Regions from separate parts of the Virgibacillus halodenitrificans genome, predicted to be linked through region 1. Evidence: riboswitches for the same ligand, from Rfam matches in the RefSeq annotation. Region 1 holds a riboswitch; each other region holds the start of a gene.
The links. A riboswitch is a leader RNA that binds a small molecule or an ion and turns the genes downstream of it on or off. The one in region 1 is predicted to bind S-adenosylmethionine.
Positions count from the first base shown of each region.

Region 2: linked by a shared signal. The riboswitch ahead of BME96_RS03850 (homocysteine S-methyltransferase family protein) and the one ahead of BME96_RS14850 (LLM class flavin-dependent oxidoreductase) in region 1 are both predicted to bind S-adenosylmethionine.
Region 3: linked by a shared signal. The riboswitch ahead of metK (methionine adenosyltransferase) and the one ahead of BME96_RS14850 (LLM class flavin-dependent oxidoreductase) in region 1 are both predicted to bind S-adenosylmethionine.

Region 1 covers NZ_CP017962.1:2,906,041-2,911,988, forward strand. The annotation lists gene BME96_RS14835 (dipeptidase) at 1-132, opposite strand, end outside; gene ssuE (NADPH-dependent FMN reductase) at 470-1,024, opposite strand; gene BME96_RS14845 (sodium:solute symporter family protein) at 1,215-2,717, opposite strand; gene BME96_RS14850 (LLM class flavin-dependent oxidoreductase) at 3,334-4,707, opposite strand; SAM riboswitch class I at 4,969-5,073, opposite strand; gene BME96_RS14855 (CoA-acylating methylmalonate-semialdehyde dehydrogenase) at 5,165-5,948, opposite strand, start outside.
Region 2 covers NZ_CP017962.1:740,203-746,150, reverse strand. The annotation lists gene BME96_RS03865 (3'-5' exonuclease) at 1-323, opposite strand, end outside; gene BME96_RS03860 (RDD family protein) at 368-793, opposite strand; gene BME96_RS03855 (CBS domain-containing protein) at 874-1,572, opposite strand; SAM riboswitch class I at 1,775-1,880, shown strand; gene BME96_RS03850 (homocysteine S-methyltransferase family protein) at 1,968-3,017, shown strand; gene BME96_RS03845 (cyclase family protein) at 3,046-3,807, shown strand; gene BME96_RS03840 (5-methyltetrahydropteroyltriglutamate--homocysteine S-methyltransferase) at 3,852-4,955, shown strand; gene BME96_RS03835 (general stress protein) at 5,073-5,501, shown strand; gene BME96_RS03830 (pyridoxal-phosphate-dependent aminotransferase family protein) at 5,772-5,948, shown strand, end outside.
Region 3 covers NZ_CP017962.1:2,347,993-2,353,940, reverse strand. The annotation lists gene BME96_RS12225 (ABC transporter substrate-binding protein) at 1-910, opposite strand, end outside; gene pckA (phosphoenolpyruvate carboxykinase (ATP)) at 1,545-3,131, opposite strand; SAM riboswitch class I at 3,338-3,445, shown strand; gene metK (methionine adenosyltransferase) at 3,577-4,776, shown strand; gene BME96_RS12210 (gamma carbonic anhydrase) at 4,895-5,413, opposite strand; gene BME96_RS12205 (tRNA 5-(aminomethyl)-2-thiouridylate-methyltransferase MnmM) at 5,446-5,948, opposite strand, start outside.

The DNA.
Region 1 (5,948 bases):
ACAAATAAGTGCATCTACACCTCCAGCTTTTAAGTACGGATAATGTACAGTATCAAAAACGTTCGTTTCTCCTCGTTCTCTTCTCCATGCTATATCAGTGAAAAGATCAGAATGTAAATCAAATACTTTCATGGTGATCCCCCCTTAGTTACAAAAACAGTCAATTTTTGTCGATAATTATGTTATAGTGTAATTTATTTAATATAATATAATTAATAGTTTTAACTGTCAAATTATTTTAATAAGTAAATCATAAGTAGCAAATCCTCTGCTTAACTTATTCTACAAAAAAGTCTGGGAGCTAACTAAAAAGAGAAACTTTAGTGACGACATTAAAAGTGGGAGGCGCTCCCCTAAGGGGAACATTTTGCTAATCCGCACCAATAAAAAAACGAACTGTAATTCAACATAGAGTTGAATTAGGTTCGATTTTTAATAAAATAGTATATTTTGTTACAAGCTCTTTATACTACAAATCAGTTATTACCGTCGTAGCCTCTTGCTTTTTAAGAATTTCAATAAAATAACTCAATTGCTTCTTCGTTCGATTCCAAATATCTTCATCAACAATTGGATTATACTTTTGTTTATCTATCTGACAATCAAGCATGTAAATACCTTTTAGTGTCTGCCCTTTCAATGTTGCTAGTAAGGGCTTCATTGTATATTCAAGTGCAAGCATATGAGATGGACTTCCTCCGGTCATCAGTGGCAGAACCGGTTTATGCTGCAATATGTCCTGTGGTAATATATCAAACAACGATTTTAACACTCCCGAATAAGCAGCTTTATACACAGGTGAACCTACAATAACACCACTTGCTTCGTTTAACGTTTTAGCGACTTGTTGAACTGAAGGGCTATCATAGTTTCCTTGAAACAAGTCATCTGAAGGAATCTCCCTGATACTAATATGCTTAATAGTGAAATGTTCCCTCTCCAACAATTCTCCTAAATACTTTAATACTCTATCGGATCTGGAAGATAATGAAGGACTTCCAGAAATAATGGCAACTTCACGCATGTGATCATCCTCTCTTTTTTCACTTGTTTTTCAAAAAATACAGCATTTATCTTATCTTGCTCTCTCCTAAACAAAATTTCTATTTAAAATACCACTTCCAAAGCGATAGTCCGACAATCAATAGAAAAAAGATAAAACCATATAACCAGATAGAAAGCATTGGATTCACAAAAATAGTTCTCATCCTCTCTTAATTAGCTTTTAATTGTTTACTTGATTTTGCATATTTGGCGTCTTTTCTCAGAATCGCTGACAGGAGAACAATGGTTGCAATTCCTATCAAGGTGGCAATAGCTCCTGCTGTCATTGTGCTTGGTACAAGTCCACAGAAATAAAGCAGCAAATACGACAACAATCCAGTACCCATTGAAAGCTCAGCCGCACGTTTGGAAGCTTTTTTCTTTCCGTAAACTGCGTAAAGAATTGGCCCCATCGTGCCTGCAGCAACACCGGAAATACCGATCCACATGATATCTCCCATATAGACAGGAGGTCGAAGTACAATTAGAAATGCAGCCAGACCGATAAATGGTACAGAAAGCCGGCTAATTTGCAGTGCAATCTTTTCTGCTTTCGAAGGAGTGAGACGAATGACACCTTTTTTAACCAGAACTTTCAGGAAAATATCGTTGGCAAATACAGTTGAAATGGAGACAAATAATCCATCTGTTGTAGACATGGCTGCAGCAAGAATAACCACACCGATTATTGCGACAACTACTGCTGGAAAGGCCCAAACAGCGTATTCCATTAATGCCAGGTCAGACTCTGCCACTCCATTCCCTAAGGCTACTCGGCTATAAATCCCGCCAAATAATACGACAAGTGAAAACGCTGTTGCGATTACGTATGTCAAAATCATTTTCCCGATATCTTTTTCATTTTTTAATCCTAGAACTTTATTGAAAAGATGGGGAGCTGAAGCGAATGCCCATTGAATTACAATTGCTCCAACTACGACAGCAACAGAATAAAAATGTGCGGATTCCGGGTTAAATACTTCGACCAAATTAGCATCTTGACTAGCTAGTTGATTCGTAATACCTGTAAAGGTTGCTGTAATGCTTCCTTTCCAAAAGAGAACAATACCGGAAATAAAGATAAAAGTACCGGCAATCCCCATCATTATCGACTGAACAGCATCTGTGTAAATATCTGCAAACGCTCCGCCTGCAAAGACATAAAGTACGACAATGGTGGTGATCAGCAAAAGGCCCCCAGTATAAGACATCCCAAGAAGATATTCAAAAATACGTGCCCCTGCAACAAATTGAGCAGCAATATAAAAGATATTGAAGAGTAAAATAACCCCACTTCCTACTCGTAAAATATCACTTTTATAAAAGTCGCCAAGCCAATCTGGTAGAGAAAGTGATTTTTGTCCTGTATTTAACTTTCTAACACGCTTTGCTACCATTAGCACACCAATTGGTCCACCTCCAATTATTGCTAAAAAGAGCCAAAGATTGGAATAACCCCAGGCATGTGACCAACCGGGATAGCCAAGAAATGTGGCAGCACTCAAATACGTGGCTGAAAATGAAAGTCCAAGCACATATGGGCCAAGACTACCTCCACCTATAGCAAAATCACTTACATTTTTTGTTTTTCTTGCACTTATTAAACTGAGGACAAACATGATGGCAAGAAATGCACCAAAACCTATCCATGTATAGAGTGTAACAGTACCCATCATTAACCTCCTTCTTATTTTTGGTTCTAAGGTTATCCAATGATTCGCAAAATAGTAGCTTGGTAGGGCTACAAATCGCCGTATCGGAAAAATGCTTGGCGAGCAATCCTCAGCTAGCTCCTGAATATGTACTGCCGATTAATTCGTTCCCCGGTGGATTATTCTGCTCTGCTGCCGATTAATTCGTTCCCCGGTGGATTATTCTGCTCTGCTGCCGATTAATTCGTTCTCCGGTGGATTATTCTGCTCTGCTGCTGATTAATTCGTTCTCCGGTGGATTACTCTGCTCTGCTGCCGATTAATTCGCTCTCCGGAGGATTACTCCGCTCTGCTGCCGATTAATTCGTTCTCCGGAAGATTATTCCGCTCTGCTGCCGATTAATTCGTTCTCTGGCAGATTACTCTGCTCTGCTGCCGATTTATTCGTTCTCTGGCAGATTACTCCGCTCTGCTGCTGATTAATTCGTTCTCTGGCGGATTATTCTGCTCTGCTGCTGATTTATTGTTTTCATGAAACTTGTTCGCTCACTAGTCCGCAATTTTATGAATCTACGAGATAACGCCTGTACCCAGCATTTACAATAGAACCTTATTTTTATAGAAAAGCAGTTAACTATTAAGTTGGTTGAATAATACCGAGCCTTCTTGCCGGGTGATCTTCTGGAAGATGACGTCTTCCTTTTCCAAACATATTTTCTCGGAGCGTTTCACCCTCGTATTCCTTTCTGTATATACCGCGCTTTTGTAATTCTGGGACAACGTGATCTACAAATTCTGTAAACGTACCTGGAGAATAGGCTTGAGCAATATTAAAACCATCTGCATCTCCTTCAAATGCCCATTGTTCAATTTGATCAGCAATCTGCTCAGGAGTTCCAATAAATTTAACGGTGCCATTTCCAAGTCCATGATTTTTAATTGCTTCACGTAACGTCCATTTCTTATTCGGATCCTTTGTATACATATCGAGATTGCCTTGAACTGCATCCGTGTCCATATCCTGCAGGTATTGGTCGGGGTCATAAGCTGAGAAATCAATTCCTGTATGACCAGATAAGAGCGAGGCTGTTCCTTCATAGCTGACATGGTTGGTTAATTCATGAAGCTTTGCATGCGCCTCTTCTTCAGTAGAACCAATAATTGGAAGGATCATTGGAAATATTAGTACGTTACGTGGATCCCGTCCCTGTTGCTTTGTACGTCTGCGAATATCAGCGGTATAGTTTTTCAGTGCCTCCAATGAATGGTTCTTAGTAAAAACAGCTTCCGCATGTTTGGCGGCAAAGTCCCTTCCTTTCGGTGAAGCTCCTGCCTGAAACAATACAGGGGTCTGTTGAAGGGATGGCTCTACCAAATGAGGACCAGGTACTTTAAAAAATTCACCTTCATGATTAATGGTGTGTACTTTGGCTGGATCTGCAAATGTATCGTTCTTCTTATCATGTACCACCGCATCTACTTCCCAGCTATACTCCCATAACTTATAGACAACTTCCAAAAACTCATCTGCTCGATCATAACGGAGTTCTTTGGGTAGTCGACCGGAAAGCCCTAAGTTAACTGCCTCACTTTCCAAATACGAAGTAACTACATTCCAGGCAAGTCTTCCACCAGTTAAATGATCAAGTGTTGATAACTGCCTTGCCAGAGAATATGGCTGGGCATAGGTTGTGGAAATAGTTGGTGCAAAACCTAAATATTTTGTTGCAGCAGCCATTGCTGCAATAGGGATAACTGGATCATGTGCAGGTAACTGTACCGCATGTTTTACCGCTGCATCATGGCTGTTTCCATAAACACTATACGTTCCAAGTACATCTGCAATAAACAATGCGTCGAACTTTCCGCGTTCTAATGTTTTTGCAGCATTAATCCAATAGGTTAATTGATTATGCTCTGTCCCTTGGTCCTCCTTATACTTCCAAAGTCCTGTCGAATGTGGAGATGGTGAATTTTGAATGAATCCATTTAAATGAATTTGCTTTTTCATGTAACAAAACTCCTTTTTTAAAATTAGTTGCCTGAAACAATAAATAACTTTACCAATCGATTTACTTGGTTTATTAAATAAGCATTCCAATCCAACTTATCATCACTCGATTACTGTTGATAAAATATTCACCTAGTGATTTGGTTCCATAAATTTCTAGTTCTATGTTCAACTAGTGCTATCTTGTTGTTTTAAAAGCTTAGAGTGCTTAAATAAAAAACCTCTTCCCGATGAGAAAGAGGTTTTTTAATATATCCACCCATCTCATCTTTCAAGCTGCACGCTTGCTGGATTTAGCACCTTGTTACATGTAACGGTTGCTGCGGGATCACAGGACCAGGTTCCTCCCCCGACTCTAGATAAGAAATGACTTATTCAATTTTTAAATTGTATTCATCTTAACTAAACAGCAGATTACTGTCAAGAAAGAATTTTAAAATTATTCAAAAATATTACTTTATACCCATCTTGTAGTTAATACCTTTTTTCTTGTATAGAATTCAAGGCCATCCTTTCCATTTGCATGTAGATCACCATAAAAAGAATCTTTCCAGCCTGAAAACGGGAAGAAAGCCATTGGAGCAGGCACACCAATATTTACGCCTAACATTCCTGCATCAATCTTCTCACGAAACGTACGTACATACCCGCCATCTCTAGTAAAGAGGCAAGCGCCATTTGCAAATCTTGATTTATTAGTTAGATTAATAGCACTCTCTAAATTTTCCACTCTACTAATCGCCAATACTGGTGCAAAAATTTCATCCTGCCATATCTTCATCTCACTTGTTACATGATCAAAGATAGTTGGTCCTACAAAATAGCCTTCACGCTTCGTATCAGCATCCTCCCGGCCATCCCGAATGAGTTTAGCGCCCTCCTTCTCACCAGTTTCGATATATTGCAGAGTTCTCTGCTTATGTTGCTCTCTAATCACCGGGCCAAGGAAAACATCTTCATTTAATCCATTTCCAATTTTAAGCTCGTTCGCTTTATTCACAAGCATTTCAATAAATTGATCTGCAATTTCCTCTTCCACTGCTACTACCGAACATGCCATGCACCTTTCTCCTGCAGAACCGAATGCAGCAGAAATAATTTGTGTTGTTGCATTTTCCAAGTCTGCATCCTTTAGTACGATAGAGTGATTTTTTGCTCCGGCAAGCGCTTGAACCCGTTTCAAGTTGCTGGTACCTTTTTTGTATACATATTCCGCTACTGGTTGAGACCCTACAAAAGAA
Region 2 (5,948 bases), 1.7 Mb from region 1:
ATTTCTGGATATGGCAGTTGAAAATAATCTAATGTATTTCGAATTACACTCATATCAAAACTTGCATTATGTGCAATAACCAAATTATTGGATAAGTAATTATTTAATTGTGGCCACAATTCAGCAAATGTCGGTGCTTCTTGAACATCATTTTCAGTTATCCCATGAATACCAATATTAAATCCGCTAAAAGACATCATAGGATTAATCAAACTATAAAATTCATCAATTATTTTGTGTTCATTAGCAACTACTAGACCTACTGCGCAAGGACTGTGTCGCTTCTCATTAGCTGTTTCAAAATCTATGGATACGAAATTCATATAATAGCTCTCCCCCATTATAAATATTTACACTGGTATCTGAATTATTTATTTCTGTACACTACCCTCGTGCCACAAATGACATCATGTAGAGCTTTTTTATTTTCCGTAAAACCTGCAACAATAAAGCCAAGCATAAACGGAATAGCCGAGAGAATATAAGAAAAATATCTTCCAACAGATTTCAATATACTAATTTGTGTCATATCTTTATTTAAGACTTGTATTTTACAAACCATCTTTCCAGGAGAACCACGAAACTTGCTTGCCGTAAATATTATAATGAATACTACGGAGTATAATAGACTTGATATCCCTTCCGATATGGAGTCCTCCGAGCTTCCTCCCTGGAAGAATGTCTGATCACCTATAATGACCGCGATAATTAGTGCCATTAAGGAAATAATAATTCCATCAACAAAATTTGCTAAAAACCGTATCCAAAATCCTGCTGGTTTATAATTGTCCATGTTGTGCCTCCTTACATTTTTCATTTACTTTTCTATACGATAAGAGAAGAAAAAGTTTCCATTTTTCTTCCACTTCAGATTTATGGAATTTCAAGAATATCAGAGGTAGTGATAATCCCTGCTAGTTTTTCTCCCTGCGATCCATTTCTAGTTATTAACAAAGCTTCAAGCCGTTTTCCCTTTGATGCATATTCCTTGTAGAGTTCAACTGCTGCATAGATGGAGGTTGAAGCTGAAATAAATAGCACATTATCTTTTTCTTCGAATGGGAGCACATCCTTCAATAAAATATCGTTGAAAGAGAAACTACCCTCTCCATTATTTTCTGCAAGCCAATTTGTAATTCCTTTCTGTGTAAGTAAACCCATAAACGTTTGATTAGCGTAGACAGGAAATTTGGTATGCCCTTTCTCATGAATGGTGTGTAACATATCTGCTAAAGAATCCTGTTCATCAAAATAATGTACTTTCTTGTTGAATAAGGGAATAACTTTTTTAGGATGTGCAAGCTCTTCTTGGATTGTTTCAATTTTATCAACGATCGAATCATGTGGTTCTGCTATTGCATGTGTAAGCTCCACTTTATTATGTACAATTGCGTTTCGCAGTTCAGCAAATTCCAATAGGTCCTCGCTGTAACGTTTTACCAAAGAATTGGAATTCCTCAGTATTTTAACCATTTTAGAAAATCCTAAATCTTTTTTGTTAATCATCATGGACCTTAACTCTTTTTCAATTCGGTTAAATGCTGTTAAAAATTTCTCTGAGTTTTTGAACATTCGATAATCTCCTGCTTATTAATTTAGTATTCCTAGTATTATTTTAAACTATTATGCGGATGCATGAAAGAAACTAATATATATACTAGGATTCTGTTAATTAAATATCGTTTAGTGAAAGATATGAATTTTCAATTATCCACTTGACAATCCATTCTTGCTCCTGTATGTTATTACTTAATATCAAATTGAATAGTTAGAATTCTTATCCAGAGAGGTGGAGGGACTGGCCCTTTGAAGCCTCGGCAACAGACTTAGCAAAGTACTGTGCCAATTCCAGAAGCATATTACATGCTTGAAGATAAGAGGAGAAACAATATTTTGGTGACAACAGCCTCTTCTTATTTTTAGAAGGGGCTTTTTCTGTTCACACAATAAAAAGAGGAGGAAACAAAATGAAAAGAAGTTTAGAACAACGTCTACAAGATGGGACAGTCATTGCTGGTGAAGGTTACTTATTTGAACTGGAAAGAAGAGGGTATTTACAGGCTGGCTCTTTTGTTCCGGAAGTCGCATTGGATCATCCAGAAGCTTTAAAACAAGCTTACCGCGACTATATGAATGCAGGTTCTGACATTGTCTTGGCATTTACATACAATGCCCACCGAGAAAAGATGCGAATTATCGGTAAGGAAGATTTACTGGAACCATTAAACAGAAATGCAATCCGTCTTGCTAAAGAAGTAGCCAAGGAGCATCCAATCGAAGAAGCGCTGGTAGCAGGAAATATCTCCAATACAAACTTATTTGACCCGAATGACCTTGAATCAAAAGAAAAAGTTATGGAAATTTTTGCAGAGATGGTCCAATGGTGTAAAGAAGAAGGTGTAGATTTCGTTAATGGGGAAACTTTCTACTATTATGAAGAAGCTCTGATTGCTTTAGAGGAAATTAAAAAGCAAGGCTTGCCTGCTGTTATTACATTCGGTTTAATGGGCGAAAACATTCTCCGTGATGGGTATACCGTAGAAGAAGCATGTCGACTCCTTTCCGAAAAAGGAGCATTGGTTGTGGGAATGAACTGTTTCCGTGGGCCACACACTATGCAACCATATATAGTTGATATCAGAAAAAATGTAGATGGCTATGTTGGAGCATTGCCAATTCCATACCGTACTTCAGAAGAACATCCAACCTTTTTTAATTTGCCAGATGGGGGCTGTAGCTGTCATTTGCCTTTAGAGACCACATTCCCAACAGCTTTAGATCCACTTTATCATAACCGTTATGAGTTGGCGGAATGGGCGAAGGAAGCTAACGATCTGGGTGTTAATTATATTGGCTTATGTTGTGGTGCATCTCCGGCAATGCTTCGAGCTGTTGCAGAAGCAGTCGGTGTTGAAACCATTAACTCCAAATATTCACCTGATATGGAAAAGCACTTTTTGTTTGGCAAAGATAAAACATTAAAGCAGCATAATTTAAGTTATCGTTTAAAAGCATAATAAACTTTCAATTAAAGAGGTGATTGTAATGACAAATGAGTTAGTACACCAAGAAAAAAACGAATTATTGCAAGCAATTGATTTATTGAAACAAAAGCAATGGATAGACTTAACTCACACTTTCGGACCGAATTCCCCTCATTTCGCTGCGTTTGATGGTGCGGAATTTAAAACATTATTTGATCACAGCGACGGATTTTTTGCTCAACAATTTAGCTTTGCAGGTCAGTATGGAACACATATAGATGCTCCAATCCACTTCGTACCTAATTCGCGTTATGTTGATGAATTGGATTTAAAGGAACTTGTCCTACCATTAATCGTAATTAATAAATCAAAAGAAGCCCAACTAGATCCTGATTTCACTTTATGTGTTCAAGATATTCTCGACTTTGAAGCGGAGCATGGGGAAATAGAATCCGATGTATTTGTAGCTTTACGAACAGATTGGAGTAAACGTTGGCCAGATCAACTAGCTTTTGACAATAAAGGAGAAGATGGTGATAACCGCACACCTGGATGGGGACTAGATGCTCTAAAATTTTTATTTACGGAAAGAAAGATAAAAGCCATTGGACATGAGACATTCGATACTGATTCTGCTATCGATTATAAAAAACGAGGAAAACTGGCTGGTGAATATTACGTACTTGATCAAGACACGTTCCAAGTAGAATTATTAACAAATCTCTATCAACTCCCTCCCACTGGGGCAGCAATTTTAAATTTTGTACCGAAAGTAGAAGGAGCTTCTGGATTCCCAGTACGATCTTTTGCGATTCTACCTTAGAAATAGGTTACAAAAAAGACAAATGAAGAAAGAAGGATTAGATGATGACTGTTACATTGACGAAAGCACCATTTAAAGCCGACCATGTTGGAAGTTTATTGCGGCCAGATACATTGCACAAAGCAAGAAATGAGTTCAAAGAAAGTACTATTACCGCTAGTCAGCTCCGAGAAATAGAAACAGCTGAAATTAAAAGAATAGTAGATAAACAGATTGAAATAGGTCTTGAAGTAGTAACGGATGGAGAATTCAGACGTTCCTGGTGGCACTTGGATTTCTTGGAGCATTTAGATGGAATAGAAGGATTTGTACCGGAGTCAGGCTACCATTTTCAGGGGGAAGAAACAGAACGATACAATATACGAAATACAGGCAAAATAGCTTTCAACCCAGATCATCCGTTTATTCAGGATTTTATTGAATTTAACAACATTGTAGACGGGCGTGCGACAGCAAAACAGACCATTCCAAGTCCAAACCAACTATTCCACGCTGGTATTCGTAACCCTGAGGTTTATCCTGATGTAGAAACATATGCTGATGACATTATTAAAGCATATCAAGATGCCGTGGCAGCATTCTATAAAGCTGGAGTACGGTATCTTCAATTCGATGATGTTTATATTGCTGGACTAAACGTGGATGACCTCTTCGCATATGAGCCAGATTATTCAAGAGAACAATTAATAGAATTGGCACTACGCGTTGTCAATAGTGTATTGGAAGCAAAACCTGCTGATCTTGCCATTACCACCCACCTTTGTCGGGGTAACTATAAATCGACATGGGCATTTGAAGGTAGTTATGCACAGATAGCTCCTACTTTATTTGCAAAAGAAGAAGTAAATGGCTTCTTTCTTGAATACGATGATGATCGATCTGGCAACTTTCAGCCATTAGCACATATTCCCAATGGGGGAGCACAGGTTGTAATTGGTGCAGTCACCTCCAAGTTTGGAAATCTAGAGGAAAAAGAAGCAATCAAGGCAAGAATAACGGATGCTGCTAAATACGTACCCTTAGAACAGATTTGCTTAAGTCCACAATGTGGATTTGCTTCCACCCATCACGGTAATAAACTAACGGAAGAACAGCAATGGGAAAAATTAAAACTTATCGTTGAGGTTGCTAAAGAAATTTGGAACTAGTAAATTTTTATTCTTTTCCAAAAATAGATTCTATTTTTATGATCTCCCATGTTTTAAACCTCTTAGTGCTGGGAAGTTACTTATATAGGTAGTTTTTCTTATAAAAGGAGGTTGCATATGGGTAAGGAAGTCTTTGGTCCTTTCCAAGCAAATGATGAAGTAATCAGACTTGTAAGCAACTTAGAATTAAAAGGCTATAAATCTGAAAACATTACTGTATTCGCCAACTCTGATGATTTCGAAGAGCTAGACAAAAGAACAGATGTATCTGTTGAAAGTAGTGTGACTGATGAGGAAGAACCTACTTTCATGGACAAAGTAAAACGAATCTTCTCCAATGATGCAGGAACACACCCGCACTTACACGACCGCCTGTTAAATTCTGCTGTAACAGATAAACAAGCCAAGGAATATGTGGATGCAATTGAAGATGGCGGCGTACTTGTAATTGCAAATAATGATTTAAAAATGGGGCATGATGCCACGAATGAACCAATGGTAAATAATACAAATATGAGTGAATCTGCTATTAAAAGAGACTATTAATGAAATGGTGAACATAAAATTGTTCACCTTTTTTATTGTTCAAAAAAGTACTTAAAGTGTAAAACCCCTTCTCCTACTACTGATTTGCCTTTCCTACAGCTTTTAAAAATCTCCCTATCTTAAAAACAAATTCTAAATTTCATATATTTTATTGACATTATATTTATTTCTGCTATGATTTTAAATATTTACACAACATAATGATTAACAAACTTTTTAAGGTTAAAAGTCTAATAATGTTCGGATTTCAAAAAGGAGTCGATAATAAGTATGCTTGCAGAACAAACAATTTTAAGAATACCAGGACCCACACCTATTCCCCCCTCTGTGAATCGGGCAATGAACCAACCAATGATTGGGCACAGGGATCAGGAAACCAAATCTCTCTTAGAAAGCATCAAGCATAGATTAAAGCCAATATTTGGTACGAAGCAAGAAATAATGGTA
Region 3 (5,948 bases), 560 kb from region 1:
CATCCATTATGTTTTTTAAGTTGTTCCACTCTTTTTCATCAAGTATAGGGTCAGTTGCGAACGAACCTTGACTTTTATAGCGATCAATGGAGGAGGTGAGCATTTCTAAATCTGTATCTTCAAAATATGGTTGAATCACACTGGCAATAGCTTCTGCGCTATTATTTTCTACCCACTGCTGAGCCTTGTAGACAGCTCTTGTAAAAGACTCAACTGCCTTCTCATTATTCTTCATAAAGCTTTGTTTTGTCATATATACCGTGTATGGCACATGACCAGATTCTTCTCCAAAGGAGGCAATAATATGGCCCTTACCTTCTTTTTCAAAGGTACTTGCAGTTGGCTCAAAAAGTTGAACATACTCTGCGTCCCCGGAAACAAACGCGCCTGGAATATTGGCAAAATCAATATTTTGTTTAAGATTTAAATCATGATGTGGATCAATGCCGTGTTTCTTAAGAACAAATTCCCCAACCATTTGTGGCATTCCACCTTTTCGTTGTCCCAGAAATGTGCTGTCCTTTAAATCCTCCCATTGAAAATCAGGTTTCGGCTCCTTCGCTACGAGGAAAGTGCCGTCTGTTTGTGTTAATTGAGCAAAATTAATCGCATAATCTTTAGAGTTTTGTCCATAAACATATATCGATGTTTCAGAACCAACCAATGCAACATCAGCACCATCAGATAAGAGGGCGGTCATTGTTTTGTCACCACCCCACGTAGTTTGTAGCTCTACGTCTAAACCTTCTTCTTTAAAAAATCCCTTTTCTATGGCTACATACTGAGGAGCGTAGAAGAGTGAGCGTGTAACTTCAGCTATTTTTATAGATGTAGTCTTTTGAGAACTGCAGGCAGATAGTATAAGTACAGATACAGCTGAACATATTAAAAGAAGTTTTATATTTTTCATATTTTCAGTTCCTTTCCAATTGGTATGTCACAATAGATTATGCTTTTTATAAATAATGTGTGAACGCCCAATTAAATAAAACCTTAAACAGAAAGGGTAAACTTCTATGGTAGTTCTTATTACGTAGTTGGAGGAAAATGCGCAGTAGTGTAAGAACAATTAATAGCATAGCCGAGGTAATGCCGGAGAACAAATTAATCGGTAGGAGATCAAGATAATCCGCCGGAGAGCAAATTAATCAGCAGCAGAGCAAGACTATCCGCCGGAGAATAAATTAATCGGCAGCAGAGCAAGACTATCCGCCGGAGAACAAATTAATCGGCAGCAGAGCGAGATAATCCGCCGGAAAACAAATTAATCGGCAGGAGATCAAGATAATCCGCCGGAGAGCAAATTAATCAGCGGTAGAGCGAAAATTTAGGCACTAGCTATATTGGAACTGTTCCGAAACGAGCGTTTACAAACACACAAGTTACGTCGCATTTTATCTATATTGTGAACTTCTTCGATGCCATATCTAAAAAAGCATAAATAAAAAACCGACCTCCTTTTCGAGATCGGCTGTTAGTAGCATACTAACGAATTTTTACTCATATTGTTAAGTCCTTATAAGATGAGATAATAAATTTTATCGTTAACCTTTGTATATAGGACCTGCTTGCTTGATATCATCACTAGCTTTGGTAAACTTTTTGAAGTTCTCATGAAACTTTACTGCAAGTGATTTTGCAGTTGCTTCATATGCTTTTTGGTCTTCCCATGTATTAATTGGTACTAAGACATCGTCTGGCACACCAGGCACGTGTATAGGAATTTCTAAACCGAAAATTTCATCCTTCGTTGTTTCAGCAGTATTCAGTTCACCTTCCAGAGCAGAATGAATCATTGCTCGCGTGTAGGATAGTTTCATACGATTACCGACACCGTAAGAACCACCAGTCCACCCAGTGTTCACAAGAAATACATTGGCGTTATACAAATCAATTTTCTCACCAAGCATTTCTGCATATGTCGCAGGGGCAAGTGGGAGAAATGGAGAGCCAAAGCAAGCTGAGAATGTTGCTTGCGGTTCCGTAACTCCTCTTTCCGTGCCAGCAAGCTTACTGGTATATCCGCTTAAGAAATGGTACATTGCCTGTTCTTTAGTTAATTTACTAATTGGCGGTAAAGTACCTGAAGCATCCGCTGTTAAAAATATAATTGTATTTGGATGTCCTGCAACACTTGGTGTTACAATGTTATCGATATTTTCCAATGGGTATGCAGCTCGTGTGTTTTCAGTTAAAGAAGTATCATCATAATCAGCAATTCTTGAATCCTCATGAAGGACTACATTTTCCAATACAGATCCAAACCGGATGGCATTAAATATTTGAGGCTCTTTTTCAGCTGATAAGTTAATACACTTTGCATAGCAACCGCCTTCAATATTAAATACTCCATTTGGACTCCAGGCGTGTTCATCATCCCCAATTAATTTCCTATAGGGGTCTGCAGACAAGGTTGTTTTCCCGGTGCCTGAAAGACCGAAGAACAATGCCACGTCCCCTTCTTGACCTACATTAGCAGAGCAATGCATGGATAAAACATCTCGTTGAGGTAATAAATAATTCATTACAGAGAAGATGGACTTTTTAATTTCACCTGCATACTCTGTTCCACCAATAAGAATGATACGTTTTTTAAACGATACAATTACAAATGCTTCCGAGTTAGTATTATCCACCTTCGGATCTGCTTTAAAAGTAGGGGCAGACACCACCGTAAACTCTGCCTGATGTGTTTTAAGTTCTTCATTAGTTGGTGTTATAAATAGCTGACGGGCAAATAAATTATGCCATGCATACTCATTTATTACTTGAATTGGTAATCGGTATTTTTTATCGGCACCCGCGAAGCCTTTAAATTGAAATAACTCTTCTTTTTCGGTTAAATAAGATATAACCTTCTTATAAAGTTTCTCAAAGGATTCTTCATCAATGGATTGATTGACAGCTCCCCAATCAATATATTTTTCGCAAACTTCATCTTTGACTATAAACTTATCTTTAGGTGAACGGCCAGTATACTTTCCTGTTGTCGCACAAACGGAGCCAGTTGAAGTAAGCACACCTTCATTCCGAGAGAGAATTTTCTCAACTAATACCGGAACGGATAAATTTTCATTTAGGTTTCCATGTGTGTAAAGCTCTTTTAATGATGATCTCTCAACTGTTTTCATATAAGATACCTGCCTTTATGGGAAAGTTTTTATATCACTACTTTATAGTGAATTTCATAATCTGATTATTAGTATAACACATTTAACATAATAGTCCATACTATTATCGATATTAATAATTGTGACTCGTATGACAATTAAGCGCGAAGAATTATTTAGTTGACAGCAGGGTCCTGTTTAGATAAGCTAAAATTCGAACGGATACTCTCTTATTCAGAGTTGGCGGAGGGACAGACCCTATGAAACCCAGCAACCATCACTCTTGGTGAAAAGGTGCTAATCTGGTGCAAGGATATTTCCTTGAACAATAAGAGCGAAAGGCCACTATTCCTTTCCTCGCCATTGTAGGAAGGGCTTTTTTTGTTTAACAAAATCATCCTTTAAAAATAATGATACTTGATAAATAGAGGTCCGTAAAATAATTATAAAAGGAGGATTTCGCCATATGGCTGCAAATCGTCGTTTGTTTACATCTGAATCAGTAACAGAAGGGCATCCTGATAAAATATCTGACCAAATATCTGATGCAATTCTTGATGAAATTTTAAAAACAGATCCTTATGCCCGTGTTGCATGTGAGACAACAGTAACAACTGGGCTTGTATTAGTTTCCGGAGAAATATCAACAACTACTTATGTTGATATTCCTGCAATTGTAAGACAAACTATAAAGGACATTGGTTACACACGAGCTAAATTTGGTTTCGATGCAGAAACCTGTGCTGTACTAACAGCAATTGATGAACAATCCCCAGATATAGCTGGTGGAGTAGATAAGGCCCTCGAGGCTCGGCAGGGGAAAATGAGTGATGATGAGATTGCTGCGATTGGGGCTGGAGACCAAGGCTTGATGTTTGGTTTTGCCTGTGATGAGACAGACGAGCTTATGCCACTGCCTATTTCTCTTGCACATAAATTAGCGAAGCGGTTGGCTGATGTAAGAAAAGATAAGATACTTGAATATTTACGACCTGATGGAAAAACACAGGTAACCGTAGAATATGATGAAAATGACCAACCTATACGCATAGATACTATTGTAATCTCTACGCAGCACCATCAAGATATTACTTTAGAGCAAATTGAAAACGACATTATTGAAGAAGTAATTCGGCCTGTAGTACCAAATGATTTGTTAGATGAAAATACAAAGTACTTTATAAATCCAACTGGTCGCTTTGTTATTGGAGGTCCACAAGGTGATGCTGGGTTAACTGGTCGTAAAATAATTGTAGACACGTATGGAGGATACGCTCGTCATGGCGGAGGAGCGTTTAGTGGGAAAGATTCAACGAAAGTAGACCGTTCTGCTGCATATGCTGCTCGTTATGTTGCGAAAAATATTGTGGCAGCCGAATTGGCTAAATCTTGTGAGGTTCAACTAGCATACGCAATCGGTGTAGCTGAACCGGTTTCTATTGCCATTAATACTTTTGGAACAGGAAAAGTCAGTGAAGAAGTATTAGTTGAAGCCGTTCGCAAGTTATTTGATCTTCGACCGGCTGGAATTATCCGTATGCTGGATCTACAGAAACCGATTTTCAAAAGTACTGCTGCTTACGGACATTTTGGAAGAACTGACCTATTATTTCCTTGGGAAAAAACAGATAAAGTAGAAGAGCTTAAAGCTTTAACATTGAATTAAAATCAAAGGCAATTGCAGCTGGATTAGCTGCAATAGCCTTTGTTAATTCTGAATAATGTTGTTCATCGTTTTACTGACTGGCCGTGGACGTTTTTGTAAAGCCTAAGTTGCCTTTGTACTATAGATCTGTATTGTCTTTATAATATTTTCCTTTTTCTACGTAGGAATTTCTTATTCTATCCATTTCTGCATAATCTTTTTCATTCAATTCCCTCACTACTTTAGCAGGTCTTCCTAATGCCAATACATTTGGTGGAATTTTTTTGCCCGGAGGAATAAGGCTACCTGCACCAATAAATGCATTCTCTCCAACTTCTGCACCGTCCAATATAATAGAGCCCATACCGATAAGAGCGTTTTTCTTAATTACTGCGGAATGTAAGGTTACCTGATGGCCGATGGTAACATCATCTTCTATAATAAGAGGCAGATTCGGACTTTGATGAAGCATAGTTAAGTCCTGGATACTAACTCTTTTACCTATTTTTGTTGGAGCTACATCTCCTCTTATAACAGTTTTGAACCAGACACTTGTTTGTTCGTCTATGGATACATCACCAATGATAGTGGCATCCTTAGCAATAAAAGCTGTTTCATGTACAGTGGGTACTTTTCCTTTATAGGCGTGGTATTCCATAGTAATCCTCCTTTAAAATACGATATTTCTTATTATTTTTTCTCAATAGCGATAATAAATGGTGGATTGTTTTTTTGATTGATAAAGCCATATTGAACTACATTGTAATCGTTTTGATCCAAATTCATTACGTGTTTCAGGACAATGTTCTTTTCTTCTTCTCCTCCTGGATGACCATGATATACGACTAAAACGATAAGTCGGCCCTGCTTTAAGAAATCCAGAATACTTTCTATTGCAGAAATAGTAGATTCTCCATTTGTAATAATCAACTTATCACTTTTAGGTAAATATCCAAGATTAAATATAGCTCCGCCTATTTGGGTATCCTTATTTATATATTTTTTTAGTCGTGCATGGCTATCTTGAATGAATGAAACGTTAAAACGATTATGTTCAACTAATCTTTGTCTTGTAGCATCTATTGCTTGTTGTTGAATGTCACAAGCAATAACATGTCCATTCGTTCCGACAATTCTACTCAAAAATAAGGTATCATTCCCATTACCACAAGTAGCATCGATTGTTGTGTCTC